Regions from separate parts of the Rhizobium sp. PL01 genome, predicted to be linked through region 3. Evidence: predicted binding sites of a transcription regulator. Region 3 holds the regulator's gene; each other region holds the start of a gene.
The links. Region 3 encodes LexA, which represses DNA repair genes until DNA is damaged. Its sites were predicted from a motif close to TGTTCNNNNTGTGTTCNG; they were not measured.
Positions count from the first base shown of each region.

Region 1: the regulator LexA is predicted to act here: its motif matches at 4,501-4,518, upstream of recA (recombinase RecA).
Region 2: the regulator LexA is predicted to act here: its motif matches at 4,738-4,755, upstream of R6X40_RS15855 (helicase-related protein).

Region 1 is NZ_JAWQUM010000002.1:160,555-171,108, reverse strand. It holds gene R6X40_RS05165 (AraC family transcriptional regulator) at 1-227, opposite strand, end outside; gene alaS (alanine--tRNA ligase) at 393-3,056, opposite strand; gene recA (recombinase RecA) at 3,283-4,374, opposite strand; gene R6X40_RS05150 (carbohydrate kinase family protein) at 4,611-5,558, shown strand; gene R6X40_RS05145 (pseudouridine-5'-phosphate glycosidase) at 5,590-6,513, shown strand; gene R6X40_RS05140 (D-alanine--D-alanine ligase family protein) at 6,564-7,637, opposite strand; gene cckA (cell cycle histidine kinase CckA) at 7,878-10,478, opposite strand.
Region 2 is NZ_JAWQUM010000006.1:98,063-108,616, forward strand. It holds gene R6X40_RS15840 (CarD family transcriptional regulator) at 1-34, opposite strand, end outside; gene fdxA (ferredoxin FdxA) at 443-781, opposite strand; gene R6X40_RS15850 (RNA-binding S4 domain-containing protein) at 999-1,412, opposite strand; gene R6X40_RS15855 (helicase-related protein) at 1,432-4,539, opposite strand; gene phbB (acetoacetyl-CoA reductase) at 5,458-6,183, opposite strand; gene R6X40_RS15865 (acetyl-CoA C-acetyltransferase) at 6,318-7,499, opposite strand; gene phaR (polyhydroxyalkanoate synthesis repressor PhaR) at 7,723-8,304, shown strand; gene R6X40_RS15875 (hypothetical protein) at 8,352-8,759, opposite strand; gene rpmF (50S ribosomal protein L32) at 8,993-9,178, opposite strand; gene R6X40_RS15885 (glutathione S-transferase family protein) at 9,338-9,985, opposite strand; gene R6X40_RS15890 (DUF1868 domain-containing protein) at 9,982-10,554, opposite strand, start outside.
Region 3 is NZ_JAWQUM010000002.1:285,814-296,367, forward strand. It holds gene R6X40_RS05775 (NAD(P)/FAD-dependent oxidoreductase) at 1-1,121, opposite strand, end outside; gene R6X40_RS05780 (deoxyribodipyrimidine photo-lyase) at 1,118-2,581, opposite strand; gene R6X40_RS05785 (LysE family translocator) at 2,763-3,395, opposite strand; gene R6X40_RS05790 (APH(3'') family aminoglycoside O-phosphotransferase) at 3,482-4,270, opposite strand; partial or broken gene R6X40_RS05795 (hypothetical protein) at 4,439-4,760, shown strand; tRNA gene R6X40_RS05800 (tRNA-Asn) at 5,013-5,087, opposite strand; gene R6X40_RS05805 (hypothetical protein) at 5,307-5,585, shown strand; gene lexA (transcriptional repressor LexA) at 5,826-6,536, shown strand; tRNA gene R6X40_RS05815 (tRNA-Cys) at 6,961-7,034, shown strand; gene R6X40_RS05820 (hypothetical protein) at 7,261-7,479, opposite strand; tRNA gene R6X40_RS05825 (tRNA-Ser) at 8,101-8,190, shown strand; gene R6X40_RS05830 (septal ring lytic transglycosylase RlpA family protein) at 8,739-9,773, shown strand; gene R6X40_RS05835 (D-alanyl-D-alanine carboxypeptidase family protein) at 9,842-10,554, shown strand, end outside.

The DNA.
Region 1 (10,554 bases), 130 kb from region 3:
GTCCGCACCAGATCACCCGCCGCCCGGTGCAGCCTCAGCCGCTTGACGGTCGCCGCCAGCGTCTCGCCGTGCACGGCCCGGTAGACCCGGTGCCAGTGATGCGGCGAAAGGCAGGCAATATCGGAGAGCCGATCAAGATCGAGCTCCTCGTCCAGATGATCGTAAATATAGGCAGAGACGCGCCGCAGACGCTGCTCATATACCGCCCAGATGCTGTCTTCCCTCATGCCGATCCTCATACAAGCCGAACAACCAGACAGAACCACATCCGGATTTGACAAATCCTGCGGAGTTGGCGCGTTCGATATGAGCACGCAAAAAAGCGAGTGGCCAAAGAAAAACCGGGCCTTTCAGCCCGGTTTTCAAACATTAGCAATAAAATGGAAGCCGGATTATCCGGCGAGCGCTGCGCCGACCGCTTCGATCGCTTCCGCGGCTTTTGTACCATCGGGGCCGCCAGCCTGCGCCATGTCAGCACGGCCGCCACCGCCCTTGCCGCCAAGTGCTGCTGAGGCAATGCGAACGAGATCGACAGCGCTGAAGCGCGACGTCAGATCATCGGTCACCGCAACCACGGCGCTCGCCTTGCCATCTTCGGACACGCCGACGAAGGTGACGACGCCGGAGCCGAGGCTCGTCTTGCCGTCATCGGCCAGGCTCTTCAGATCCTTCGGCTCAACGCCGGTGACCACCTTGCCGAGGAATTTCACGCCGCCGATATCCTGAATCTGATCGGCAGAACCACCGGCATCACCACCACCGAGCGCCAGTTTTTTCTTGGCCTCGTTCAGTTCGCGCTCCAGCTTGCGGCGCTCATCCATCAGCGCCTCGACACGGGTCAGAACATCAGCTGGCTGAACCTTCAAGGTCGTTGCCAGCGTCTTGACCCGCTCGTCCTGCTCATTGAGATAGGCAAGCGCCGATACACCGGTCAGGGCTTCGAGGCGGCGAACGCCAGCACCGACAGCGCTTTCGCCGACGATGCGCACGAGGCCGATCTCGCCGGTGGCGCCAACATGGGTGCCGCCGCAGAGTTCGACGGAATAGGGGCGGTTGGCCTTGGAGCCATGGATACCCTGCCCCATCGACACGACGCGGACTTCATCACCGTATTTTTCGCCAAACAGCGCCATCGCACCCTCGGCAATCGCGTCATCGACGCTCATCAGCCGCGTGGTCACAGGGCTGTTCTGCACGATGATCTCATTGGCCATATCCTCGACGATCTTCAACTCTTCCGCCGACATCGGCTTTGGATGCGAGACGTCGAAACGCAGGCGTTCGGGTGCGACTAGCGACCCCTTCTGCGCCACATGGGTGCCGAGCACTTCGCGCAGAGCCTCGTGGAGAAGATGGGTTGCGGAGTGGTTGGCGCGCAGGCGCGAGCGGCGAGCGTGATCGACGTTCAGCGCGGCGGCATCACCCACCTTGAGCGTGCCGTCTTCAACGGTGCAGAAATGCACGAACAGGCCCTCGCCGCGCTTCTGCACGTCGGTCACCGACAGCTTGGCGTGATCGGTCGAGATGACACCGGTATCGCCCATCTGGCCGCCGGATTCGCCGTAGAATGGCGTCTGGTTGAGGACCAGCTGCACCGTGTCGCCCTTCGAGGCCGTTTCGATTGCCTTGCCATCACGCACGATCGCCTGAACGACACCCTCGGCCGTCTCGGTGTCGTAGCCAAGGAATTCGGTCGCGCCGAGCTTTTCCTTCAACTCGTACCAGATCGTTTCGGTTGCCTTGTCGCCGGAACCGGACCACGAGGCGCGGGCTTCCGCCTTCTGGCGTTGCATGGCAGCCGTGAAAGCGTCCGTATCGACGCCGATGCCACGGGCGCGCAAGGCGTCCTGCGTCAGATCGAGCGGAAAACCAAACGTATCGTAGAGCTTGAAGGCGGTGTCGCCGTTCAACTGATCGCCCTCGACGAGATCCGTCGTTGCGTCAGACAGCAATCCAAGACCGCGTTCCAGCGTCTTGCGGAAGCGGGTTTCTTCCAGCTTCAGCGTTTCCGAAATCAACGATTCCGCCCGGACGAGTTCGGGATAGGCGCGGCCCATCTGGCCGATGAGTGCTGGCAAAAGCCTCCACATCAACGGGTCTCGGGCACCAAGCAACTGGGCATGACGCATGGCGCGGCGCATGATGCGGCGCAGCACGTAGCCACGGCCTTCGTTCGAAGGTAGAACGCCATCAGCGATCAGGAAGGCGGACGCACGCAGATGGTCGGCGATGACGCGGTGGCTGGCACGGCGGTCGCCTTCAGCCTTGACGCCGGTCGCCTCTTCCGAGGCAGCGATCAGGGCACGGAACAGGTCGATGTCGTAATTATCATGCTTGCCCTGCAGCAACGCTGCAACGCGTTCGAGGCCCATGCCGGTATCGATCGACGGACGCGGCAGGTTGACCCGCTCTTCCTTCGTCACCTGCTCATACTGCATGAAGACGAGGTTCCAGATCTCGATGAAGCGGTCGCCATCCTCATCCTTCGAGCCGGGAGGGCCACCCCAGATATGATCGCCGTGATCGTAGAAGATTTCCGAGCACGGACCGCACGGGCCGGTATCGCCCATCGCCCAGAAATTATCGCTGGTCGGGATGCGGATGATCCGGTCGTCGCTGAGGCCGGCGATCTTCTTCCAGAGGTCAAAAGCCTCGTCGTCGGTGTGATAAACGGTCACCAGCAACCGCTTGGCATCAATGCCAAAATCCTTGGTGATCAGGTTCCAGGCAAGCTCGATCGCCTGCGCCTTGAAATAGTCGCCGAAGGAGAAATTGCCGAGCATCTCGAAGAAGGTATGATGGCGCGCGGTGTAACCGACATTGTCGAGGTCGTTGTGCTTGCCGCCGGCGCGCACGCATTTCTGCGCGCTCACAGCTGTCGAATAAGGGCGCTGCTCAAGACCGGTAAAGACGTTTTTGAATTGCACCATGCCGGCATTGGTGAACATCAGCGTCGGATCGTTGCGCGGAACCAGCGGGCTCGACGACACGACTTCATGGCCGTTCTTCTTGAAGTAGTCGAGGAACGTCGACCGGATTTCATTCACGCCGCTCATATTGCGCCCTTACCTCTTGCATCGGACCGTCCGCAGCCTGCTTGGCTGAACCGCGAACCGGAAAACTTTTGAAAATCAGGGATCACCGGACATCCGCCGATCCTCTCCCGCCCCACTGGAACACAGGCTTTTATCGTCCGGGCCAATCCCTGTCCAGACGGCAAAAGAAAACCGGCCGCTCCCTGAAGGAGCGGCCGGCTAACATGAGGTCGAAAATCAGGTGATCTTATGCCAGAGCGGCGTCGTCATCCTCGTCTCCAGCCTCCGGACCGCCGTTCTCAAGGAACTTTTCGGCAATCAGGCCGGCATTCTGGCGCAGCAACAGTTCGATTTCCTTGGCCGTATCGGGATTGTCGCGCAGAAACATCTTGGCATTCTCGCGGCCCTGACCGAGGCGCTGGCTGTTATAGGAGAACCATGCACCGGATTTCTCGACGATACCGGCCTTGACGCCGAGATCGACAAGCTCGCCGGTCTTGGAGACGCCTTCACCATACATGATGTCGAATTCGACCTGCTTGAAGGGAGGCGCCATCTTGTTCTTGACGACCTTGACCCGGGTCTGGTTGCCGACCACCTCTTCACGATCCTTGACAGCGCCGATACGGCGAATGTCCAGACGAACCGAGGCATAGAATTTCAGGGCGTTACCGCCCGTCGTGGTTTCCGGCGAGCCGAACATGACACCGATCTTCATGCGAATCTGGTTGATGAAGATGACCATGCAGTTCGACTTGGAAATCGAGGCCGTCAGTTTGCGCAGCGCCTGGCTCATCAAGCGCGCCTGAAGACCCGGCAGGCTGTCGCCCATTTCACCCTCAATTTCAGCACGCGGCACCAATGCTGCGACCGAATCGATGACGAGAACGTCGATCGCACCGGAGCGCACCAGCGTATCGGTAATTTCCAGCGCCTGTTCGCCGGTATCCGGCTGCGAGATCAAGAGGTTTTCGAGATCGACGCCGAGTTTGCGGGCATAGACCGGATCCAGCGCGTGTTCCGCATCGACGAAGGCGCAGATTCCGCCCTTCTTCTGGGCTTCTGCAATGGTCTGCAGCGCCAGCGTCGTCTTGCCCGAGCTTTCCGGTCCATAGATTTCGATGACACGCCCCTTGGGCAATCCACCGATACCGAGCGCGATATCCAGGCTCAGCGACCCAGTCGAAACGGTTTCAATTTCGACAATGCTGTCTTTTCCACCGAGCTTCATGATCGATCCCTTGCCGAACGAACGTTCGATCTGGGAGAGTGCCGCTTCAAGTGCCTTGCTTTTATCCACCGATTTGTCCTCTACAAGCCGCAAAGAGTTTTGTGCCATGTGATCCACCTTTAGGTTATGGAAGCTGTCGAGGCAATGAAGCTGCCGATGAAAGCTATGTACACTTTTTGTTCTCTTTCTGCAAGAGCCATCTATGGACTTGAATTGGCAACATAAATCGATGCGTGTTCTTTTCTTGTTCCATGAATTTCAGATTGGGTAGAAATGATTGAAACAAAAAGCGTATCAGCATCACAGCATAGCGAATCGCCAGGGATCGGCACACAGGAAAACGCATGACAGGCAGACAGATTTCCATCTTTGGCGGTGCGCATATCGACCGCCGGGCCCGAATCTTCGGCACCACCGTGCCGGGATCGAGCAATCCGGGCAGTTGGTTCGAAGAGGCCGGCGGCGGCGGTTTCAACGCGGCTCGCAATCTGGCGCGGCTCGGACTTGACGTTCGCATGATCAGCCCGCGCGGCGGCGATGCTGCCGGTGAAACGGTCGCTCAAGCCGCAAGTGAAGCCGGTGTTATCGATTGCCCCTTCATCTTCCTCGACCGCAAGACGCCAAGCTACACCGCCATTCTGGAAAACGACGGCAACCTGGTGATTGCGCTTGCCGACATGGAGCTTTACCGGCTGTTTTCCCCAAGGCGATTGCAGCAAAGGGCCATGCGGGAGATCGTCTCGTCCAGTGACCTGATCGTCATCGATGCGAACCTGCCTGAGGAGACGCTGGCCGGTCTGATTATCCGTGCGAACGCCGAATCAAAACCGATCGCCGCTATCGCCATTTCACCAGCAAAAGTCGCGCGTCTGGTAAAATGCCTGTCCGGGCTCGATTTCCTTTTCATGAACGAGGCGGAAGCGCGTGCGCTGACGGGCTGCGACAGCGCCGAGGCTGCGGAATGGCCTGTTCTGCTGCAGGCGGCCGGCCTTTCCGGTGGCGTCATTACGCGTGGCGGCAAGTCGGCGATTGCATTTCAGGACGGGCGAACGGTCATGGTGGCACCGCCGCAACTCGACGCGCTCTCCGACGTCACCGGCGCTGGCGATTCGCTTGCAGCCGGGTTTCTGTCGGCATTTGTGGAGGGTGAACCGATTGATGTATGTCTGCGCTCCGGCGTTGCCGCTGCCGGCATCACCGTACGTTCGCCGCTAGCCGTATCGGAAAAAATGTCGCGGGCGATGCTGGATGAAGCAATTCGACTTGTGCCGCCAGCCGAAATCCTGTCATGAACGCGCCTTAAAACGCCAAAAAGGATCCGCCATGACCAAGCCCTTCTCCCCCCTTCTGCCGATGGCATATTCCAGTGAAGTCGCGGCCGCCAAGGCCCGCGGCGCCGCAATCGTTGCCCTGGAATCAACGATCATCACCCATGGCATGCCCTTCCCCGGCAATCTCAACATGGCCCGCAGCGTCGAGGCGATCATCCGCGAGGAAGGCGCCGTACCGGCAACCATCGCCGTCATAGACGGTGTCTTGCATATCGGTCTGGAAGACGCACAGCTGGAGGCGCTGGCGCAGACGGAAGGTGCGATGAAACTGTCGCGTGCCGATCTCGCCTTTGCGATCGCCGAACGCCGCACCGGTGCCACGACAGTCGCTGCGACCATGATTGCCGCAGCCCGCGCCGGTATTCGCGTGTTTGCCACCGGCGGTATCGGCGGCGTGCATCGCAAGGCCGAAGAGAGCTTTGACATCTCCGCCGATCTCGACGAACTGGCACGCACCGGCGTCATCGTCGTGAGCGCCGGCGCAAAAGCTATTCTCGACATTCCCAAAACCCTGGAAGTTCTGGAAACGCGCGGCGTTCCGGTCGTCACCTATGACAGCGAAATCTTCCCGGCATTCTGGTCGCGCGATAGCGGCCTGAAGAGCCCGTTGATGCTCAACAGCCCGGCAGCCATTGCCAATTTCCAGAAGATGCGCGACCTGCTCGGCGTCGATGGCGGCATGCTGATCGCCAACCCGGTGCCGGAGGCCAGCGAAATCCCGCGCGACGAGATGGAAATCTATATCACCCGGGCGCTGGACAATGCCGAGCGCGACGAGATTTCGGGCAAGAAAGTCACGCCTTATCTGCTCGACAGCATTTTCGGCCTGACCGACGGCCGCAGCCTTGAGACCAATATCGCACTGGTCGAGAACAATGCCCGGCTCGCTGCCGAGATTGCCGTCGCCCTGCTCTGAATCAAGCAACCATTGGAAAAATCGGGGGCTGGCTGCCAGCCCCCGGAATGTCAGGCCTGCCGCGAACCCCGCGCAAGCCCATGTTCGATCAGCCGGTCGATGATGTCGGCATAGGCAATTCCGCTTACGGCCAAGGCCTTGGCATACATGCTGATATCGGTGAAACCGGGGATCGTGTTGACCTCGTTGACGACGGCGCTCATGTCGGGCCGCACGAAAAAGTCGATGCGGGCCATGCCGTCGCATCCGAGCGCCTTGAAAGCACCTTGCGCCATTGATCTCAGCTCTTGCGCAATGTCATCCGGCAATTGAGCCGGAATGCTGAGAATGGCGCCATCCGGGTCGGTATATTTGGCATCATAGCTGTAAAAGACGTGACCGCCGGCGGGCATGATTTCTCCCGGAACAGAGACGATGATCGTGCCGTCCGCCTGTTCAAGAATGCTGAACTCGATCTCCCGTCCCTGAATGAACTCCTCGACGAGGATTTTCTGATCGTGGCGGAAGCTCTCCACGAGCGCCGCTTGAAACTCGTCCGCCGTTCGGGCCTTGCTGACCCCAACCGACGAGCCCTGCCGGGCGGGCTTGACGAAAACCGTCGATCCCAACGCCGCAACGACTTCATCGAAAGACGGGGCATCGCCCTGATAGAAGGTCAGAGACCGTGCCACCGGCAATCCGGCTTCGTTCAGAAGGCGTTTTGCCACATCCTTGTCGATCGCCGTGGCCGACCCCAGAATTCCACATCCGGCAAACGGCACCATCGCAACCTCGGCAAGCCCCTGCACCGAGCCATCTTCGCCATGCGGCCCATGCAGAACCGGAAACACGACATCGACCGGCGGCAGCTCGCGGATATCTCCATCTTCCGGAATGATGAAAAGACGGCCCCGGCCGCCGGGCAGAAGGCAGACTTGTATATTCACGGCAGATAGCGAGTCGGGCAAGGCTTTATCGACGAGGTGATGGAGAAGCCATTTTCCCTGCCGGTCGATTAAAATGGGCACGACATCGTATTTTTCAGCATCGAGCGCCTTGAACACATTGCGCGCCGACAGAACGGACACATCGTGTTCGGCAGAACGGCCACCGAAGAGAACTGCAACTCTTAGCTTAGAATTCATTCGAGCGCTCACAAACCGAGGGATAGAGCGCTGCGCTTTGGCTGAAGGCGGTAAACCCTTTCAGATTGTAGCGCAGCGCATGACACCCTCAGTTGCAATCGCGAAACAGGCCTTTTTACGACGGCCAGCATTCGCCCGAAAATATCGCTGCAAGCGGTTAACCCCGCAGCTCTGCGCCGGTTAATGGCCACATTCAGAACCCGTGAGAATGGCGGATTCGCCTTCCTGGCGACGACCCAATCAGCTGTCGAGCATTTCCCGCACGGCAACAGCCAGTTGCTTCAGCGAGAACGGCTTCGGCAGGAAGCCGAATTTGGCGTCGGCCGGTAGGTTTCTGGCAAAGGCATCCTCGGCATAGCCGGAGACGAAGATGAATTTCAGGTCCGGATAGCTCTTGCGAATTTCCTTGAGCAGGGTCGGGCCATCCATTTCCGGCATGACGACGTCGGACACAACGATATCGACGGCGCCGTTCAGCTCTTCCATGACTTCAAGCGCTTCGACGCCGGAACCGGCCTCGTGCACCGTATAGCCACGGGTTTCCAGCATGCGCTTGCCGCCGCGGCGCACGGCCTCTTCGTCTTCCACAAGAAGAACCACCGCCGAATTTCCGGTCAGGTCCGTCGGTTCCGCCTTGACGGGAGCCTTTGCCGCGAGCGCGGCCGCAGCCTGCGCCTCGCCGGCTTCGCCCGGCAATGGTGCTTCTTCGATATAGCGCGGCAGCAGAATACGGAACGTCGTTCCCTTGCCAACTTCGGATATGGGATAGATGTAGCCGCCGGATTGCTTGATGATGCCGTAGACCATCGACAATCCAAGCCCGGTGCCCTTGCCGACTTCCTTGGTGGTGAAGAAAGGCTCGAAAATCTTGTCGAGGATTTCAGGCGGTATACCTGTCCCCTGATCGGCCACTTCCACCATAACATAATCGTCTTCCGGAAGCTCGCGCAGATTGAGCGCAGCAACTTCGGCAGACGGCAGGTTTCGGGTGCGCAGCGTGATGATGCCGCCATTGGGCATGGCATCGCGCGCGTTGACGGCCAGATTGAGCACGACCTGCTCGAACTGGCCGAGATCGGTGCGCACCGGCCAAAGATCGCGGCCGTAATCGACCTCAAGCTTGACGTTGGTTCCAGTCATCCGGTCGACCAGCATGCGCAGATCACCGACAACATCGGTCATAGACAGCACGGACGGCCGCATCGTCTGCTTGCGCGAGAAGGCGAGAAGCTGACGCACCAGCACCGCCGCACGGTTGGCGTTGCGCTTGATCTCCATCAGATCGGCAAAACTCGCATCCGCTGGCCTTGCAGACAAAAGCAGATGGTCGGAGGAAAGCAGGATCGCCGTCAGCACATTATTGAAGTCATGCGCGATACCGCCAGCCAGGGTGCCGACAGCATTCATCTTCTGCGTCTGCGCCATCTGGGTCTCGAGCGCCTTCTGCTCGGTGATCTCCACCGCATAGACAATCGCCGCCTCTTCCGGTGCCTGGTCGCTCTGGTCGATGACCGCGTTCACATAGAAGCGGAAATGCCGGGCTTCGTCGGTCGGATGAAGCGAATCGATCGGCGCGATGTCGCCCTGCCGGTCCTTGGCGGCGTCCAGCGCATCGCGCAGCCGCGTCTGGTCTGTACTGTGAACGAAGGCTTCCAGCAGTGCACCGTGCTCCATGTCATCCTGCGAGACGACGGCGGAGAACAGTTTGAGGAACGGCGCGTTGGTTCTCAAGATGCGGCCGTCGCCATCGACGGAGGCGATCGCCATCGGCGTATTGTTGAAGAAGCGGGTAAAGCGCATCGCGGCGATCGAAGCCGACTGATCGCTTTCGTCATCGTTGGAGCGGGCAAGAACGATCGTGCGGCTTTCACCAGGCGCACCGTCGCGAGCCGAGGAAACGCGGTGCACCATGCGCACGGCGAAGCTCTGGCCATTGGCCTTGCGCAGATCGAGATCGAGCGTCTTCGTCTTTTTCAGACCGGGCTCGGCCTGCACCGACTGGACCAGCGCCAGCCCCTCGCCTGCGACGAGATCAGCGATCGTCATCGATCCCGGCTGGAACTTGGTCAGATCCAGGCCAAGCCAATCGGCCAGCGTTGCGTTGACATAGAAAATCTCGCCCTTTTTGCCGGCCGAGAAGAAGCCGGCCGGCGCGTGATCGAGATAGTCGATCGCGTTCTGCAATTCCTTGAAAAAGCGCTCCTGATCGTCGCGCTCGGAGGTGATGTCGGAAATCTGCCAGATATAGAATGGGTTTCGGTCACCGTCTTCGAGCGGCAGGATGCGCGCTTTCAGACGAAACCAATGCGCGCCGGAGCCGGCCGAGCCACCGCTCGAGCGCAGCGGCTTCAGCAGACGGAACTCCTCATGCCCGGCCTTGCCCTCGTGCAGACCGTTGGTCAGCCGGTAGATTGCCTCCGTCGCTTCGCGGTTGCGTGAAAGGATCGTTTCGAGCGACTGGATTTCCGTCGCCTTGGTGGCGCCTGTCAGCGCGCCGTAGGCCGCATTGGCGTAGACAATCCGGCCCTTGCGGTCGGTCACCAGCGTGCCATCCTGATGACCGTCGAGGAATGCACGCGCCAGCTCGTCGGGACGCGATTGCGGCATCACCTCGATGAAGCCAATAACAGAGGACACCAGAAAAAAAATGCCGACCATGGCCAGCACGCCGAGAATGCCAAGAACGATCTGGTTTTCCAGTTGGTCCTTGAAAATGACGAAGGCGACGGCCGACGCGGTCAGCACGATGGCGAGCAGAATGATCCGCAAGACCGTTCCGGGCCGTGTTCCACGGTCTACAATCGGCATGTGATAGTCACCTGCCTGCCGCAATTTCGTCATAAGGCCCTCTTTTTAAACCGTGCCATGCGCGTCCGGAATGAACGTGCGGGTTCGGTCTCTATGCCCGGCTCAACGG
Region 2 (10,554 bases), on a different contig from region 3:
GGCGTGTTGAAGATTTTTTCTGCTGGGTCGTCATTCGTTTCAAAAACTCCCTGTTACGCTCCCGGCAACAAGCCGGGGGCCGGGTCAGTCAGGCCCGGGATGGACGGGGGCACCGTCGGGTGACTCCATACTGATCCGTTCCAACGGTCATCAAATCGATCTTCTGCAGGGCGATCACACACAAGCAACTGCTGTTGCGTATTTGGGGTCAGCCGCGCAATGGGATTGTTTTGCTTTCGTGATGGTTTTTCGGGCACACGCAAGTGCCACGATGTGGATCAGTTTTTAGACCCTATCATAAAAAACTGCAGAAATCAATAATTTGCTTTACAACGGCCATCAAGGCCAACCAGCCCGTCACGGACATGGTTAAGCCATGATTCCCCAAATTTCGCCATCTTTTGCAGCCGTGAATCAACCGGCCGCCGGAGGCTTGCCTGCGTCAGTCGCCTTGACCGGGCTTCGGCGAAAAGTATTTTTCGTACTTGCCTTCTTCGCCGTCCATTTCCTTGGCTTCGGGCATCTCATCACGCTTGACGGTGAGATTGGGCCATTGTGTGGCGAAGTCCGCATTGACCTTCAGCCACATATCGAGACCCGGTTCGGTATCCGGCTTGATGGCGCCGGCCGGACATTCCGGCTCGCAGACGCCACAGTCGATGCACTCATCCGGATGGATGACCAGAAAATTCTCGCCTTCATAGAAGCAGTCCACCGGGCACACTTCAACGCAATCGGTATATTTGCAGCGTATGCAATTGTCGGTCACGACATACGTCATGAGGTACTCCAGCGATTTCTCACGTTTGACGCCAGACAGGAACCAGAAGAAAGGTCTGCTTGTCCGCATCCGTTCGGGGATACCAGCCCGCCAACGTCTCTCGTGACGCAACAGGGCTGCTCATTTACCCCGTGAGGTAAAGGCTTTGCGGGGGCTTTGCAAGAATAATCCATGCGCCAAACGGGCGCCCGGCGGGACAGTTTTCTAATCCTGTTTTCTATTCCTCATGCCAGCCTGTTCGCAGCCTATCGCCGTCGCGGCGCTCCTTCTTGGTCGGCCGGCCGCTGCCACGCTCGCGCGTCGCCTGCTCGAAGGCATTCGGTTTTTCACCGGGAACAACTGCCGGCGTCAGATCCTCATACAGAAGGCGGGCCTCCTCATAGGGTCCACGCCGGGTACCGGGAAGCAGAACACGCACGGTGGTGTCACGCCGGTCGAGTGAAACAACGACCACATCGCCGGCTTTCAGCGCGTACGATGGCTGGGTAATCCGGGCGTCGTTGACCCGGATGTCGCCGGACTCGATCGCCTTCTGAGCGATCGAGCGGGACTTTTGCAGGCGCGTGAAAAACAGCCACTTGTCGAGACGCTGGCGGAGAACCGGCAGAGACTGAGGCTGCTTTTCACCCATATTGTTACCTTTTAGGGCCTTACTTCTTCATCTGCTCCTTGAGGGCAGCCAACTTGGCGAAAGGCGAATCCGGATCCATCGGCTTCTCCTTGCGCGGTGGACGCGCCTCGGACTTGGCTGCCTGCGGCTTTCCGCCGCGGTCGTTGCGATCCGGGCGATCCTGACGTTCGCCCTTCTCATGCCGCTGGCCACCCTGAGGCTTGCCACCATCCCTGCCGCGATTGCGGTCAGGTCTGCCGCCACCACCGGGCTTGCGATTGTCATCGCGACCTTCGCGACGGCCTTCACCCTCACGGCGCGGCTCGCCACCTTCGCGGCGGGCTTCACCCTGCGGTGCACGGTTGTTTGCGCCGCGGCGATCGCCCTGCGGGCGTCCACCCGAGCGCTGATTGTCATTGCGGCTACCCGGGCGCCACAGAAGAACCGGCTTAGCCTCGACCGGCTCAACAAGTTCGCCAACCTGCTCGGCGATCGCGGCCTGCTCAGCACCGTCAGCCTCGGCGGCAACCGGAACAGTCTCAGCAACCGGAACAGTCGCGGCGGCCTGTTCAGGCGCAGGTTCGGAAGCATGAACCTCTTCGCCTGATGCATCCGCGTCATCGTGGTCGGCCGTCTCAGCCGGTGCGTCGGAAACTGCAGCGTCCGTTACCGGTGCGGCAGATCCGGATTGTGAAGCGAGGAATGCCGCAGCATCCTCGACCTTAACAGCATCAGCCCGGTAACCGAGACCCTTGAGGATCTCTTCCATATCATCGGGCGTTGCCCCCAGGATCGAAAGCATGGCTGTCGTCGCGGTAAAGCGGCGACCATCATAGGCACCATCCGGACGCGCCGTCGTGCCCGGCTTCCACTGCAGCAGCGGGCGGATCAGATCAGCCAGGCGCTCGAGGATATCGATGCGGACGGCCCGCTTTCCGAGGAAACGGAAACCGGCCAGCTTGTAGAACGTGCGCTCGAACGTCGGATCGGTGACGACCGAGGTACGGCCAGCGGCCAGAACCGGGATCAGATCGCCGTAGCCCGGCTTGTCGAGACCGTCGTTCTTCAACGCCCAGAGCAGCGTGATCAGCTCCGCGGGAGCCGGCTTCAGCAATGCAGGCATGAAAATGTGGTAGGCGCCAAAACGGATGCCATGACGACGGATGGAAGCGCGTGCCTCCTGATCCAGCGACTTGACGTCATCGGCAACATCGCGGCGGAACATCACGCCAAGGTTTTCGACCAGCTGGAAAGCCAGACCCTTGGCGAGACCTTCGAGGTCTTCGGCGCGCGACAGATCGTCGAGCGGCTTCAATACCGTCGAGATGTGATGATTGACGAAGCGCTCGATGCGGGCGAGCACATGCTCGCGGGCATTGCCCTGCAGCTGCTCGTCGGCCAGCAACAGCACGCGCGGACGCATGATGTGATCGCTGGCTGTCAGCTTGGCCACGGGATCGCCGAGCCAGCGTACGAGACCATCAGACGACAAGGCCAGATCGGCATTGCCCGCCGCATGCAATCGTGCGGCCCGCGCTTCGAACTCGAGAGCCAACGCCTTTTGCGCTGCCCCTTGAGCGGCGCGCGCGTCAAGACTATCTGCCACTGTCGCCAGCGTGAAACGGAACCCGGCCAATTGTCCCACATGATGACCTTCAACGAAGACATCGCCATTTACACTGATTTCAGCTTCCAACATCGCATTCTCTCTCAGGCGCTTCATGAGCACAGATGTCCTGCGATCAACAAAGCGTTTCGTCAACCTTTCATGTAACGCGTCAGACAATCGATCCTCGATTTCCCGCGTCTTTTCTTGCCAGTGTGTCGGATCGGCAAGCCATCCCGGACGGTTGGACACATAGGTCCATGTCCTAATTTGTGCAATTCTCGCGGACAATGTGTCGATTTCACCATCCGTATGGTCCGCCCGGCGGACCTGTTCGGCCATGAAATCTTCATTCACTGTGCCACGCCGAACGAGATCGGCATAGATTGTCGAAATCAGATCGGCATGTTGCGCCGGCGTTATACGCCGGTAGTCGGGAAGCGCACAGGCCTCCCAGAGTTTTTCTACACGCTCCGGTGTCGTTGCGACACTGGTAACCTCCGGATAGCGCGAAAGATAGTCCAAAGCCTGCTGATCGACGGCAGGCAAGGCCCGTGTCAGCCCATGAACCGCCGGTGCGGCGTCCAAACTCTTCTTCAGAGCCTGTATCGACGCATAGTTCAGTGACTTCGATCGCCACTGCAGCACCTTTACCGGATCGAACTGATGTGATTCGATGCGGTGGACCAACTCATTATCGAACGGCTCGACCCGCGAGGTCACACCAAAAGTGCCGTCGCGCAGATGACGTCCGGCACGTCCGGCAATCTGCGCCAGTTCACCCGGGTTGAGATCGCGGAACTGGTAGCCATCATATTTCCGGTCCTGCGCAAAGGCGACGTGATCGACATCGAGATTGAGCCCCATGCCGATCGCATCGGTTGCAACCAGATATTCGACATCGCCGGCCTGATACAGCGCCACCTGCGCATTGCGCGTGCGGGGCGACAGGGCGCCGAGCACGACAGCTGCACCACCGCGTTGACGGCGGATCAGCTCGGCGATCGCATAAACCTCTTCAGCCGAGAACGCGACGATCGCAGTGCGCTGCGGCAGACGGGTAATTTTCTTCGAGCCGGCATAGAGAAGCTGAGACAACCGCGGACGCTCGACAACAGTGATGCCCGGCAGCAAATGTTCGAGGATCGGCCGCATGGTCGATGCGCCGAGAAACAGTGTCTCGACACGGCCGCGCAGATGCATCAGCCGGTCGGTGAAGATATGGCCGCGCTCAAGATCGCCGGCCAGCTGGACTTCATCGATGGCGACGAAGGCAGCCTTGGTCTCGCGCGGCATGGCTTCAACGGTGCAGACCGAGAAACGCGCCATATGCGGAGTGATCTTTTCTTCGCCGGTGATCAGCGCAACATTGTGGGCGCCGACCTTTTCAACGACGCGCGTATAGACCTCGCGCGCCAAAAGGCGCAGCGGCAGCCCGATGACGCCACTCTCGTGCGCAACCATGCGCTCGATCGCGTAATGCGTCTTGCCGGTATTGGTGGGGCCGAGCACCGCGATCACGCCGCGGCCACTCAAGATCATCGGTTGGTCAGGCACTTTATCGATCCAGAACACTTTCAGTCTGCGAAGGCCATTCTCGGCATTTTAAAGCCGTTTCAACCGGCGCAGAACACATGCCCACGCAAAGGCACAAACGCAAGGGGCGCGGGGTCATGAAACGTGCAAATGGGGTATTTGGCCGATATTTCCACCCTCGTTCCCCGTATTCTGGAACAGCGCCGGAACGAATCAACAACGAAATGCAGACTCCGCCAGATTCAGGGTTTGTTCACCGCTAAATGTTGGGTTATTAAGCCGGATTCGCACCAGATGCTGAATCCGTCCTTTCCATGCAAAATGTCTAGAAAAATGAACATTGCAAACGATGCCGCACGCGCGAAGAATCTGAGATTCAGAATCCAAATAGCTGAATTTTCGGGAAAAATTAACCATGCAGTCGTGCGGGGGAAAAACCCCTCAAATATTAGTAATTTTTAAAATAGAACCCAGAACAAAACAAATACGAGATACAATTTGGACGTTTCCGCCGCCTCTCTCACGCAAGATATGGTGGAAAAAGAAGCTTTTATCCGGGAGCACAAATTGTCCTTCGCTGGATTCCGATCAGGCTCAAAATCGAATGTCGACCGCCCGTGCTATCCCCCTTTCGGAGCCCCCCCCCCGGCGACTGAGAGGCGGCGCAAATCCGCCCCTCCAAGCAACATCACGCGCCGTCATTAACAACTCAACCAAAGCAAGAACGAACCGGAGACGAATCGCGGACGCAATCCATTTCCCGGTTTGTTCACCGCGATATATTGTGTAATATCAACTTGTGAACCATATGAAACGGTGGATAACCCGGCTTCAGAACCTCAACGGCACCCGGCGTGTTAACCTTTGCCGCCACGCAGAGCGGCGCCAGCGAAGGCGCCGCCAGCAATAAAACAAATGGCTTGGTCAGACGAAGAATTGGCCACCATTGGCCGAAATCGTCGATCCGGTGATGAAACCCGCATCATCCGAGGCCAGAAAAACAACACAGCGCGCAATTTCCTCGGGCTCGCCGAGGCGGCCGACCGGGATTTGCGGAATGATTCGCTCAGTCAGCACCTTCTCCGGAATGGCCCGCACCATCTCCGTGCCGATGTAGCCAGGGCAAATCGCGTTGACGGTAATGCCCTTGGCGGCACCCTCCTGCGCCAAGGCCTTGGTGAAACCGAGATCACCAGACTTGGCCGCCGAGTAATTGACCTGCCCCATCTGGCCCTTCTGGCCGTTGATCGAGGAAATATTGATCACCCGGCCGAAATTGCGGTCACGCATGCCGGTCCAGATCGGATGGGTCATGTTGAAGAGGCCGGTGAGGTTGGTGTCAATGACCGCCCCCCAACTCTCCGGCGTCATCTTGTGGAACATGGCGTCGCGGGTGATGCCGGCGTTGTTGATCAGCACCTCCACAGGCCCGAGTTCATCCACCACCCGCGCAATACCCTTGGTGCACTCAGAGTAGTCGGATACATCCCATTTGTAGGTCGGGATGCCCGTGACTTCGGTGAAAGCCTGTGCCTTCTCGTCATTGCCGGCATAATTTGCCGCAACTTTGTATCCAGCCGCCTTCAAAGCGATGGATATCGCGGCGCCAATACCGCGTGAACCACCGGTGACCAATGCTACTCTGCTCATCCGACTCACTCCCCTGTTATACGATTCTTGTCTCGATGCCGGCGCCCGCCGGGGGCGCGGAACAGCTCTTCCGGCTCTTGCCGTGAAGTTTGCTCCGACCTCAAAGGCCGGAGCGATCCCTTAGCTCCTGATTGTCACATGCGTTCAACGCACATAGCGACACCCATGCCGCCACCGATGCAAAGCGTTGCCAAACCCTTGGAGACGCCGCGGCGTTTCATCTCGAACAGAAGCGTATTCAGCACGCGGGCACCGGATGCGCCGATCGGATGACCGATGGCAATAGCACCGCCGTTGACGTTGACGATCGAGGTATCCCAGCCGAGGTCCTTGTTGACGGCGCAGGCTTGTGCTGCGAACGCCTCATTGGCCTCGACAAGCTCCAGGTCGGCAACCGACCAGCCGGCCTTTTCCAGGGCCTTGCGCGACGCCGGGATCGGGCCGGTGCCCATGATCTGCGGATCGACGCCGGCCGTTGCCCAGGAAACGATACGGGCCAGCGGCTGGATGCCCCGGCGACCGGCTTCCGCCTCGGTCATCAACAATGTTGCGGCGGCACCGTCATTCAGGCCGGAAGCGTTGGCAGCCGTAACGGTACCTTCCTTGTCGAAGGCCGGGCGTAGCTTCGTCATCGAGTCCAGCGTTGCGCCATGACGGATATATTCGTCCTGATCGACCGTCACATCACCTTTGCGGCCCTTGACGATGAACGGAATGATCTCGTTGGCAAAACGTCCGGCCTTCTGGGCCGCTTCCGCCTTGTTCTGAGAGCCCAGCGCAAACACGTCCTGGTCTTCGCGCGAAAGCTGCCACTTCTTGGCAACGTTTTCGGCCGTCGTCCCCATGTGATAGCCGTAGAAGGCATCGGTCAAACCATCCTTGATCATGGTATCGACCATCTTGAAATCGCCCATCTTGACGCCGCCGCGCAGGTGCGCGCAGTGCGGAGCCATCGACATCGACTCCATGCCGCCGGCGACGATGATCTTTGCATCGCCGGTTGCAATCTGCTGCATGCCGAGCGCAACAGCGCGCAGACCCGAGCCGCAGAGCTGGTTCATGCCCCAGGCGGTCGCCTCCTGCGGAATACCGGCCTTCATGGCAGCCTGGCGAGCCGGGTTCTGGCCTTCGCCGGCCGACAGGACCTGGCCAAGAATCACTTCGTCAACTTCGGCTGCCTCGACACCGGCGCGCTCAAGCACGCCCTTGATGACGGCTGCGCCGAGTTCATGGGCTGGCGTATTGGCGAAGGAACCATTGAAAGACCCGACGGCGGTACGACCGGCGCTGGCGATGACGATGGAGGGAGTGCTCATCAGATGTTTCCTCGTTCTTTTTCTCGCAATTGCTAAAGACTGGCAAAGGTCGCCGCGCAAGTCAAACGCCTTGATGCAGCGGCCGCCGTTTCGCTTGGCAAACGGAGCGCGAGGCAAAATTTCGCACCTGCGTCCACGCAACGCACAAAGAGATTGTCAGAAACCGTTTTTTGCGGGTACTCTGAAAAACACAATAAAGACGGGAGCATGGGAGGAGACCCAGATGGCTAAACACGACGGTCAGATCGTTATCAAAAAATATGCCAACCGGAGGCTCTACAATACCGGAACGAGCACCTATGTGACGCTCGACGATCTCGCAGTGATGGTGAAAAAGGGAGAGGAATTCACCGTTCAGGACGCGAAATCAGGCGACGACATCACCCATTCGGTACTGACGCAGATCATTTTCGAGCAGGAATCCAAGACCGGCAACACACTTTTGCCGATCTCGTTCCTGCGCCAGCTGATCTCGTTTTACGGCGACCAGATGCAGATGGTGGTGCCGAGCTACCTCGAACATTCGATGCAGGCCTTTACCGACCAGCAGGTGCAGATGCGCGAGCAGATCAACAAGGCCTTCGGCGATACGCCGCTCGGCAAGAACCTGTCTGTTCCACTGCAACTGGTGGAAGAGCAGGTCAAGCGCAACACCGACATGTTCCATCAGGCCATGCAGATGTTTTCGCCCTTCATGGCGGCAACGCCCGCTGCCAAGGAACCGCGTAAGGCGGAAGCCAAGGACATTGATGAGCTGAAAGAACAGCTACGCGCCTTGCAGACAAAGCTGGAAAATCTCGGCTGACAAGCCTTACGACGCGCGCAGTCTGGAACGGCGCGCGTCGAAGCTCATCAGAGACCGATGGAAACATCCCGCCCTGCCGTGCGCATTGACACGGAAAAGCCGGCAATGACGTCGATGAAGCTGATCGTCATCAGGATGAAGAAGACGTGGGTCGCGGCATTGGCGACCAGCAGAAATTCCACCAGAAACACGATGAACAGAACCATCGACAACAGATGATCCATCAGCGCCTTGGAGCTGATGCGGGTTGCCTTGAGGATTTCGACGAAGAGCAACACCAGCGCGATGACGATCATCAGATCGCCGACGCTCATCGTCCAGACGGCACCGGACAGCATGGTCATCGAGAAGACCGTGTTTTCAAAAACTGCGACACCACCACTTCCCAGGACGCCCATCATTCCAAGATTGTAGAGAATGAACGGCAGGATCAGCAATGGAATGGCGGCAATCATCAGCAATGGCTCCCAGTTTCTCGCGCCAGCCTCTCCGGCCGGGCGTTGATCGATATGTGCCTCACGACGCAACGAGCGTCAAGAAATGGCCGTGGAGCCAGATAGGGCAAGGATCTGGGAAGACTAGGAAAAACGGCCAATACGATACAGCGCAATTCTCCCGGTATGCAGGCAACAGAAAAAGGGCCGGCGAAAAGCCAGCCCCTTCAATAACAGCCTGACGGCACCGCTGATTAAGCGGAAGCCTTCGGGGTCAGAACCTGACGGCCGCGATACATGCCTGTCTTCAGGTCGATGTGGTGCGGGCGGCGCAGTTCGCCGGAGTTCTTGTCTTCGATGTAGGTCGGTGTCTTCAGCGCATCAGCGGAGCGGCGCATGCCACGCTTGGACGGGCTTGTTTTTCTTTTAGGTACAGCCATTTCATACTCCACTTATCGGGCAAAACTCTGTTTCACAGCCAGTCTGTTGGCCGGGAAAAACAGATGTCAATCTCGGAATTTGCCGGGCTTATACATGCCCCACAGGCATTTGACCAGTCCCTGCAGGCATTTTTTCGTAAGCCCTGGCCGGGAAAAGCATCAGGCCTCGTCTTCCGATACGATCCAGGTTTCCTTCAGCGCCGCCGCCTGCCACTTCTGGAAGGCCGGATGGGTCTTCACCGCATCCATGTATTCGAGCGAGACGGGATTACGCGTGAGGTCGTAGACCTCGAAACGATTGACCACCGGCGCAAACATCGCGTCAGCTGCGGTAAAGCGGCCGAACAGAAATGGACCGCCTGAGCGGGCGACGGCCTCGCGCCAGATCGTCTCGATCCGCTCGACATCCTCCAGGACGCCATCCGGCAAATCGATTGCCTGCTTCTCGCGGCGCATGTTCATCGGACACGCATTGCGCAACGCCCGAAAACCGGAGAGCATCTCCATCGAATAGCTGCGGGCAACAGCACGTTCGGCTGCTTCTTTCGGCCAAAGCCCGGCATCCGGAAAAAGCTCGGCGGCATATTCGATGATCGCCAACGATTCCCAGACACGCAGATCACCATGATGCAGGACGGGGACACGGCCGGTCGGAGAGATTTCCTTGAATTTCGGGTTTCCGGCCGGAAAATCGAACGGAATGAGGACATCGTCGAACGGAATGCCACAGGCTTCCAGCGCGAGCCATGGCCGCAGCGACCAGGACGAATAGTTCTTGTTGCCGACATAGAGCGTGAGCTTGGTCATGGCGCATTCCTTAGTGTCTTATATTGAGATTCGAAGACAACGAGTTCCTCGAAATGGTTCATGTCTTCAAACGAGCAAAAAGCCGGAGGATCGAGATCGACGACAGGCGACCGTTCCTTGAGATAGGCCAGTTGCTCCGCTAGCATCTCCTGCCAACGCGGCAGCGCCGGATCAGCAAGCCAGTCGATAATATACGCGAAAGTGATGTGGAACACGTAATCGTCATGATCCGGATGGCGATAGCCAAAAACCCCCGCAAAGGTGTCACGCCATTCGCGCAAGCACTGCCGGTCATCCACACTATCCCCTTCAAGGGTCAGTCCAAGCGGCGTGACCTCGGTAATGCGTGCACGAAAAGGCGAGAGCGGCGCGAAATTCCTCAGCTTGTCGCGAAAGTGGGCCGTCATAACATCGATTGGCGCATCAAGAGCCATATCGGCTGGCCAGTAAGGCGGCTTGCGGCGATATTCGATGATGCCCTGGAAGATTGTCATGTGCAGACTGGAAGCATGCGTGAAGGCGAACTGATCGGCTTCTGGCATCGCCATCAATCGATGGCGCACGGCAAG
Region 3 (10,554 bases):
TCGGCAAAAACGGTCCCCGGTGCCGGCTCACGTTCGGGGTTCAACGTCACAAACAATGGATGCTGTGGCGCGATGCCCTGAAGGCGGTTCATCCAGTAGCTGACGGCGACACCCTGCGATCCACAAGGTTTGGTCGAGCGCAGGTAATTCCATGACGCCCAGACTTTTGGGCGCTTCGGCATCAACGCCGCGTCGCGGTGCAGGATCACCCGGTTGGGATGGTAGGGGACAGCCGACAGCAAAGCGCTTTCCGTGGCGGTAGGGTCGGAAAGCATAGCCAGCGCCTGGTTGCTGTGCGCGGCGATGATCACCTTGTCGAAGATTTTCGTCGTACCATGCTCGTCAATGATGGTGACCCTGCCGTCTTCACGGCGGATCGATGTTACCCCGCAGCCGAGACGAACGCGATCGCCAAGCGGCCGCAGAAGCTTGCGCAGATAGTTTCGGCTTCCACCTGTCACTGTGCGCCAAGGATGCGGTTTTGAATAGATCAGCCGGTGATTGTCGAAGAACTGGATGAAATTCTCGGCCGGAAATTCCAGCATCTTCGCTGTTGGCGACGACCAGATCGCCGCGGCCATCGGTGCCAGGTAATTGTTGGTGAAGCCCGGCGAAAAACCGCGCCAGTTGAGATAATCGCCGATCGACATGGCCTTGAGCAGACCGGCGCTGCGATCTTCCAGGCAGATGCGGTTGAAGCGGAGAATTTCGCGCAGCATCATCAGGAACGAAGGCCGGACGAGATTGCGCTTCTGGGCAAAGACGGTGGCCAGATTGTCGCCGCTCCATTCCAGCCGCCCCTGATCGAGCGACACCGAGAAACTCATATCGCTCTTATGTGTTGTCACGTCCAGCTCGGCAAACAGCGCTGTGAGGTTCGGATAATTGGCTTCGTTATAGACAATGAAACCAGTATCGACTGAAATCGGCGTCCCATCATAATCAATATCAACCGTCGCCGTGTGGCCGCCTGGACGCTGGTCCTTCTCGTAGAGTGTGACATCGTGGACGGCATCAAGCGCCCATGCCGCCGAACTGCCGGAAACACCGGAGCCGATAACCGCAATCGACAGGCGCCGGCCGGGAAGATGATGGGGGCCGTGGGAGAAGGGGGCGTTCATGCTGCGTCCTTGATCTTGTTATAGGCAGCAAGAGCGCGGTCGCGCGCCTTTGCATGGTCCACGAGCGGTTTCGGGTACGCATCCCCCAGCGTCAGACCGGCGGCATCAAGAACGCTTTCAGGCGCCTGGAACGGCCGGTGAACGAATTTTGCGGGTAAGCCTTCCAGTTCCGGCACGAAGGTCTTGACGTAGATGCCGTCGGGATCGAATTTTTCACCCTGCAGAATAGGATTGAAGATCCGGAAGAATGGCGAGGCATCGGCACCGCTGCCAGCCACCCATTGCCAGCTTGCGGCGTTGGAGGCAGGGTCGGCATCCACCAGCGTGTCGCGAAACCAGGCCTCGCCCCGTCGCCAGTCGATCAGAAGGTCCTTGATCAGGAAAGATGCTGCAATCATCCGGACACGGTTGTGCATCGTGCCGTGCCGCCACAATTGCCGCATGCCGGCATCGACGATCGGATAACCGGTTTGCCCTTTCGTCCAAGACCTGAAAGCGTCGTCCGTTCCGCTCCAGGCGAAAGCGTCATATTTCCGGTTGAGATTTTCCCGCGGCAAATCCGGATTGTGAAAGAGCAGGTGGTAGGAGAAATCGCGCCAGACCAGTTCCTTGCGAAAGGTGATCAGGTCATCGCCCGGAACGTCCCGCAGATTGCGGGTGGCGTGCCAGATGCGGGCAGGGGAGATTTCCCCCATGGCCAGATGCGGTGAGAGCCTCGACGTGCCGTCGGTTGCCGGCAGATCGCGTCTGGCCTTGTAGCCGGACAGATCGTCCTCGATGAATGCTTCCAGCCTTTCGAGCGCTGCAGCTTCGCCTGGGGTCCAGATTTCGGAAAATGTCTGCGCCCAGTCCGGCGCTGCCGGCAAAAGCGCCCAGGAGGCCAGATCTTCACTGCCAGGCCATGTGGCTGGAGACACCAGCGCATCCGGCCGGTCAAGCGGTTGATCCGGCTCACCGGATGCCTCCAGCGCGCGCCAGAACGGCGTGTAGACGCGGTAGGGCGTGCCTGAGCCGGTCTTCAGCCGCGTGGGTTCGTGGAGAAGCTGTCCGGCAAAACTTTTGACGGTTACTCCAGTGGAAGTAAGCTTGTCCTTCAGCGGCCCATCGACGGCGATGCCGTTCGGGTCGTAGCGGCGATTCCAATGGACGGTTGATGCACCGGTTTCAGCGATCAGTCCGGCCAGAACACTGCCCGGCTCACCGCTGCGCAGGATAAGCCGGCTTCCGAGCTTGCCGAGTGCCATTTCCAGACGTGTGAGCGAATGATGCAGCCACCAGGCCTGCGCCGCGCCGAGTGGCCCGGTGCCGTGCCGGGAAGGTTCGCGGATATAGACCGGAATGACATCACGGCCGGTTTGAGCCGCAGCATGAAGCGCATGATTGTCGTCCAGCCGCAGGTCCTTGCGAAACCAGACGATGATGGGTTTTTCGTGAGAAGGGTCGTCGTTTTTCATTTTCATCCGCGCAGCATATCCAACGTCGTCGTGTACGCAGATACGGGGATGGCGGATCAAAGGTTTCGCGGAGAAAGCTTTTTATTTCATCGTTTTGCGGGGCAAGACGATCGACAAATTTTCAACCGCCGCTTCACCGTAGGACGCGACGGCTGAAGCCAGAAGTGAACGCGCAGGCCAGAGGGATTCAACTCTTCTGAAAGGCCAGATGAGCCCCGAGACCAACCAGCATGGTGCCACCGGCGCGCTGCATCAGCCGTTGCGCAGAGCTTGAGCGGCGCAGCTTGGTCATCACCGCACCGGCCAGAAACACGCAGACGATATCCGCGGATGAAAACATCAGGTTGACGATGGTTCCGAGAATAGCCAGCTGCAGCCAGACCGGAAAGGCGGCGGATGCATCGACGAATTGCGGCAGGAAAGCCACGAAGAAAATCGCTGTCTTGGGATTGAGAACCTCGACGGTGACGCTTTGGAAGAAGGCACGCCGGCCGGATTTCGGCTCGATGCTTGCTTGGGCGGCATCGCCCTCGACCTTGGCACGAAACAGCGAAATGCCCAGCCAGACCAGATAGGCGGCACCGGCAAATTTCACGATCAGGTAGAGGGTCGGCACCGCATGAAACAGAATAGACAGTCCTGCAGCTGCGGCAATGACATGGGCATAACCGCCAAGATGAATGCCGAGCGCCGCCATCAGCCCCGACCAGCGGCCGCGTGCGATGGTCTGGGCTGCCGCATAGAGCATTGCCGGACCGGGAATATAGGCGAAGACCGCCGTGGTAGCGATGAAGGCGATAAGCAACTCGATCGACGGCATTGTCTATTCCTGTCCCTGATTCCGGTTGCAAACCCGATCTATACAACAGGATTTTGAGATAGTCGTGCATCCCTGCTCTGCGCAGCCTAGGCCCAGGTCAGTGGATCGAGGCGCAGATAGAAATCGAGCCGTGCCCGGTCAGCATTAGCGATTGCGTGTAGGTCGAACAAACGATTGTGCGCAGCCCGCGCTTCCGCAGTGGTGCGCCATGTTTCGCGGGTATTGCCGACAAGCAGCGCAAAGTCGACATAGCGGTCCGCCATCCCCAGCCGCCCGAGATCGATCATTCCCGTGCAGCAAAGCGTTTCCGGATCGACCATGAAATTGGGCAGGCACGCATCGCCGTGGCAAACAACACGATCCGTGTTTTCCTGCGTGAGCCGCGCGGGCAGTTCGCTCTTTAATCGATCGAGCAGGGTTTCGGGCGGCGTGTCCTGATCGTCCGGATCGAGAAAGTCGGGATTGACACTCTTGCGCGCAACCACATCGGCTGCCCGATCGAACATTGTTTGAAGGCCGCGATCAAACGGGCAGTCTCGGGCCGGAATGGCATGGAGATCGCGCACCTGCGCGACGATGGACGGCCATGCCTTTATAAGTGCGGACACTTCCAGCTGATCCGCCGGCACGCCCGGCACGGCACTCGTCACAAGGCATGCAACGTCGTCAGACACTTGCCAATCGAGCACCGAAGGGGATCCGAGCTCAAACGCAGACAGCCATGCCGTCCGCCGACGCTCGTCATCCAACAGCGCCACACCGCTGCCGGTAGCCACTTTGGCGTAAGCGCTGCCATCGGCGCGCCGAAACAGCGCATCACCCGATTCGCCATGAAGGTAGGCAATCCATTGGCTTCCAAGAGAAAAGCCCGTCAACCGGGTTGATCCGTATTGATAATCAGTCAGGTTTCATTCCCCTCGTCTTGTCTGGCGAAGGCGATGTCGCGCCCCAGCACGACATGGATATTGCCGAACGTGATTTCATTAGCCCGGAACAGAAAATCTCCAGGTTTTTACACCGGGCGCGTTTACGGAGGAAAGCCGGTGAGGGATACGATTACCCGTAAAATTCGGCGAGAAAGTCCTGAATCTGCGCCTCCACATACGGCACCACCGGACCATCCGCCTCGAATCCCCATCATCGAAGAGACGGCCGAACTGGTCGCGGAGGCTGGCGGCAAAGGCATTGCAGTGCCGGTGGATCATCTTGTTCACGCGGAAGTCGCGTCTCTTGGTTGACCGTATCCGCCGCGAAGAATCACGACTCGATATTCTCATCAACGATATCTCGGGCGGCGAGCATATGACCGAGTGGGACAAGCCGGTCTGGGAACACTCGCTCGAAAAGGGCCTGAAATTGCTGCGGCCCAGGCAACGGACTCGGAGCGGAACCGCTTTACCGTACAATCCACGTCAAGCGGGATCTCGCAAAGATCTGAGAGTTCGCCGATCTCGGCGGGTCGCGGACGGACTGCTGGCGCGACATGACAGAGGTGCAGGAGGCGGGGAAAATAGCGGATGCCAGTGGCTATCGGTAGAACAGCGAAATCAGACGAGAGGCGGTGCGGTGTCACCAGAAACCAAAAAGGCCTTGCTTTTCAGCAAGGCCTTTGAAAACTGGCTCCCCGGGCCGGATTCGAACCGGCGACCTGTCGATTAACAGTCGAATGCTCTACCGCTGAGCTACCAGGGAACGTCTGCGCGGTGTGTGCTGCAGAAGTGAGGCTGCTAATACAAATGCTTTTCCGATTTGCCAAGCGGTTTTTCAAAAAAAATGCACAATCTTGTCAGACTGTGGAGAACTTCCCATCTGTGGGGAGTGGTGCATTCTCGATGTCACGCAAGCCAAACCCTTGGCATCGCGGCATTGCAGCGGTATCGGGGCAGGCTTTATGTTTGATAGGTGAGATTTATGGCAGAACCGCAGAAAACGAAAAAATTCGGCATCGACGCCCGAACACAGGAGCTGGTTATCGGCTCATGGCGGATGCGGCTGCCGCAATCACGTCCGCTGCGTATCGCCATCGGCGGCGTTTTGATTTTTGGTGGCATTCTCGGTTTCCTGCCTGTCCTCGGCTTCTGGATGGTGCCGCTGGGCCTACTCGTCCTGTCGCATGATCTCGCCTTCATTCGGCGTAAGCGGCGCAAATTTTCGGTCTGGTGGGCTCGAAAATGGCCGGCATCCAACTAGAACAATGCCGATCATCATATCCTCTCACGTTCGGAATCACCCAAGGGCTCTTCAAAAGGGGAAGGCCATGAGCGAGTGAATGCGAGTCTCTGGAGACAACAACATGCAAGACCTCAACCCGATCGTCAGAAACGACACTTATCTCTGAAAACATTCGATGAATTTTAGGGACTTGCGGAACACATATGGAACAGATAGTGTTCGTTCTTGATTTGTTTCTCGATTCTGGAGTGATCGTTCATGCTGACCCGCAAGCAACAGGAACTGCTTCTGTTCATTCACGAAAGAATGAAAGAATCGGGTGTGCCGCCATCATTCGATGAAATGAAAGATGCGCTGGATCTTGCGTCGAAATCCGGCATTCACCGGCTGATTACCGCGCTTGAGGAGCGGGGTTTCATCCGGCGCCTTCCCAACCGGGCGAGGGCGCTGGAAGTGATCAAGTTGCCGGAGGCCTATTCAATGAGCCTCCAGCCCAAGCGTGGCTTTTCACCCAGCGTCATTCAGGGCAGCCTCGGCGTACAACCAGTGCCCCCAGCACCTGTCAAGACTGCCTCACACAGCGACACCGTCTCGATACCGGTTATGGGCAGGATCGCCGCCGGCGTGCCGATCTCGGCGATCCAGAACAACACGCATGATATTTCCGTCCCCCTCGAGATGGTCGGTAACGGCGAGCACTACGCACTGGAAGTGCGTGGTGATTCGATGATCGAGGCAGGAATTCTGGATGGCGACACGGTCATCATCCGCAATACGAACAGCGCCAGCCCCGGCGAAATCGTCGTCGCCCTGGTTGATGACGAGGAAGCGACGCTGAAGCGGTTCCGCCGGAAAGGCGCCTCGATTGCGCTGGAAGCCGCCAACCCCGCCTACGAGACGCGGATCTTTGGGCCGGACCGGGTCAAGATACAGGGCAAACTCGTCGGGCTGATCCGCCGTTATCATTGATCTTGCCGAATTTTATCTTCGACCTGCCTGCGGCTTGGAGATGAGTTTTTGGTTATGGACTTTGCTGGATGAAGCCGGTCCTGTTGCCGTTCAGCTCGGTCGTTGCCATGCCGCTTCATATATCCAAAGCAAACCGCCTCTCAATTCGAATGCCGGTGTCAAAAACGGATCCTGCCCTGAAATGTGTCTTTGTCTACGATGACCAGTTGGGTGCGTGAAATCACAAATGAGGTTCGCGATCGGAACGCGAGCCTCATCATCTCAAAGGTGCGGGCCGTAGCGATCTCATCCCCTTAAGCCTGTGGGAGAGCGGCTCGGAAACTTCATTTCACAAACGACCGAGGATATTTTCAGAAATATCCTCTTGCGATTTGTCTAGGATCATTCTAAACCGCCGCCACAGTTCGATTATTTGAACTCGTGAGGCCTCGTGGCGGAGTGGTGACGCAGAGGACTGCAAATCCTTGCACCCCGGTTCAATTCCGGGCGAGGCCTCCAAACTTTCCCACACATAGAAAATTGACAGGGAAGAAGCGCAGGCGTCGATGGCCTTGCCGATAGGTCGCGCTCAGCGGGTTTTCACTCTTGTGAAGAGTTTTCAGAGAGATCGGATCGATAGGTTTCCGTCTTCCCATCTTGCCTGGACAGCTAGAGACCATGCCGTCGTTGACAAACGATAGCGTTGCATAATCCCCGTCGGTGCATCGCGAAGCAGGGGGATTGCTCAATGATAATAGAAGCAGGCGCAATCAGCCTTGCTGTCATCCGGTGTTGTCCAGACGCGCACTGCGAGTTTCTTGGCTGCACCGGTCTCGTCCAATCTTAGCCCCAGCAGCGACACGGCCGCGAGCTTGGGGTTGACCGCATCGATTTCGATCGTCGATCCGACCTGGTGAACGCCCTGCTTCGGGGTCCAGGTGAAAAACTGCACGCTATAATGCATTGCATTCTCCTTCACCGCGCTTTGCAGCACTTGATTTTAACGGGTGAACCGACGCTGCAACACGCTGGCCACGGGCGTTCCACTGCTGGATGCGTACTCAATGCGTAGGAGTGCAAGATATCATATTTCGGCAAGCGATGAAACATTCTCGCGGTGATTAAGCCGAACGGTGACAGGCCATCATCCATTCGCCTCACACGCAGCAATTATGATCTGGTCTGCTCTGCCTATGACCATCGGGATGGACGAGGGGGACGCGGTCACAAGCCACTGCCAAGTAGAAGCGACGCGACCAGGGTGCCGCGTAGTAGCGACGAGCGTATCTACGGCGGCCCGAATCTGGATTTTTATGAGCGTCGCCGTCTCCGCAAATTGCGATGAACAATGGCGAGAGCAGCAATACACACTACTGTGTTCAAGACCTTTCCCCGTTGCGCTACCGGCAGCATCCAAGGTTCAGCCAGCCGGGCACGCATCGCAGGCGATGGCGGCATACTGCAGAACCGGTTGACGTTCGCAATCGGCAAGCTATAAAGCGAGCCGTGACAGGCTGATGTCCAAATGTTTGCACGGGAAAACCACCGCCCGGTCAAAACGGTATCATCATAATGCCCGTCATCAGGAAGAGTGTCCGAGTGGTTTAAGGAACCGGTCTTGAAAACCGGCGTGCGGGAGACCGTACCGTGGGTTCGAATCCCACCTCTTCCGCCATTTTCCGCCCCAATCCATCGTAGACACAAATGCCCTCCACCGCGCTTGAGTGCTTTTTTCATCCTGCGTGGTTTGATGATTGTATAACGGGCCTACGCCTTCCTTGAGGCGCCGGATGTTCACACGTAGAACATGGTTATCGTGGCGGCTGGCGGTCTCTTGCAGATCGGCAGACCGGCGCCTGCATTACCGCCTGGTTCACAGTATCTTCCACATTTATTTCCGACATCGATGGCACCATCGTCGGTATTCGCTGCGACAGCATTGAATATGTCTGCTAGGAGCACGTATTCGTCCACTTTCGCGCCTTCATTACATGCATTTTCAGGTGCTTTTCGATCCTCTCGGCTCATATCCGCGCGGCGCGGCGTTAACTATTCGTAAACCATAATCCCAATTGTTTCATTCCGGCACGGTTAACCGTTCGCATTTTCGCCACGTTGTTGTCATGATTAATCGACTGTTACGTTTCGTAACGCCGGTACTTTCGCGGAGGCAAACGCGGGAGAGTACTGCGTACGGCTTTTACGAATGGCGATGTGGGGCACATGACTTCCAATCTGACTGCGGCTTTTTTCTTCAAGGGATTGCGCGTTGCCGCCGTTCCGATGCTTTGCGTCGGGCTGACCGCGTGCGGATCGACAGGAAGCATCAAGAAGGACAAGCCGCGCAGCAAGGAATATTTTGCCGAATCGATCTATGGCGTGAAGGCGAGCCCGCGCGTTGTGGATGAAGGTAAAGCCGTTCCCAAGGGCGGCGGCCGCTATCAGGTCGGCAAGGCTTATCAGGTCAAAGGCAGATGGTATCAGCCGAAAGAGGATTTTGGCTACAACAAGACCGGCATGTCGTCCTGGTACGGCTCCGCGTTTCATGGCCGGCTGACGGCGAATGGCGAAGTCTACGATAAATATCACCTGTCGGCCGCCCACCCGACATTCCCTTTGCCGAGCTATGCCCGTGTCACCAACCTGGAAAACGGTACGTCCGTCGTTGTCCGGGTCAATGATCGTGGTCCTTATGAATATGGGCGGATCATCGACGTCTCGTCCAAGACGGCCGACTTTCTCGACATGAAGCGCAAGGGTAGTGCGCAGGTTCGGGTGCAATATATCGGCAAGGCACCGCTTGAGGGTAACGACATGCCCTATTTGATGGCGTCCTACGTCAAGAAGGGTGATCGCACCCCGAACGCATTCCCCGAAGGCCAGATCGCCACGGGTGTGATGGTTGCGTCGAATGAGCCGCTGCGCAAGCAGGCAGGCAATCTCGGCATGCTGACCATCCCGTCCAAATCGAACCTGGACATGGGCGTGCCAGTGACGGCACTTGCCGAACCTGAGACGCCGCATGCGTCATCGGCCGGGCTCGATGCTTTCGCGATGCTGCCGGAAATTGGCCCTATCCCGCGGGAACGTCCGGAATATATTCCGATGCCCAATGGCAATATGGCCTTTGCGGCTGCTTATGTCGAAGCGCGCGTCAGCGATTCCGAGACGGCTTTCGATGCCATTCTGGTCGATCAGAACCCGCTGACACCGGATTCGATTGTCGAATACGCCAAGCGCAAGAGCGTCACACGCTAATCCCGATCCTTCGCGATTGATCACCGGTGGGCCGGCTGCTATTGCCGGGGGAGGCACCGGAGTTTGGAATGCGTATACGGCTGATCTCGGTTTTCATTTCCCTCGTCTTGATTGCGTGCGCGCCGATGACGGCGCAGGCTCAGGCCTTCGAGACGAAGGCGAAGCAGGTCTACCTGATCGATGCCGAGACGGGCACGGTTCTTTTCGCCAAGGATGAAAATGCCGTCATTCCACCGGCATCGCTTGCAAAGCTGATGACCATGGAAGTGGTCTTCGATGCGATCCGCAAGAATGAGTTGACCCTCGACACCGAATTTCCAGTCTCCGAACATGCGTGGCGAACGGGCGGCGCGCCGGCGGGAACATCGACGATGTTCGCCGCCTTGAAATCACGCGTCCGTGTTGTCGATCTGATCCAGGGCGTCACCGTTCAGCTTGCCAATGATGCCTGCATCATTCTGGGTGAGGGCATGGCGGGCAGCGAGGAAGCCTTTGCCAAGCGCATGACCGAGCGCGCCCGCGAACTCGGGCTGACCGGCTCTGTCTTTCACAATGCCACTGGTCTGCCTGATCCCGAGAACAAGACGACGATGCGCGACATGGCCCTGCTTGCGCAGCACATCCAGGCCAACTATCCGGACCTGTTCAAGTATTATTCCCAGACCGAATTCGAATGGAACAAGATCCTGCAGCGGAACCGCACGCCGCTGATCTCGGCCGGTATCGGCGTCGACGGGTTTGCCACCGGATTTGCCGAGGGGTTCGGCTTTGGCATGGTTGC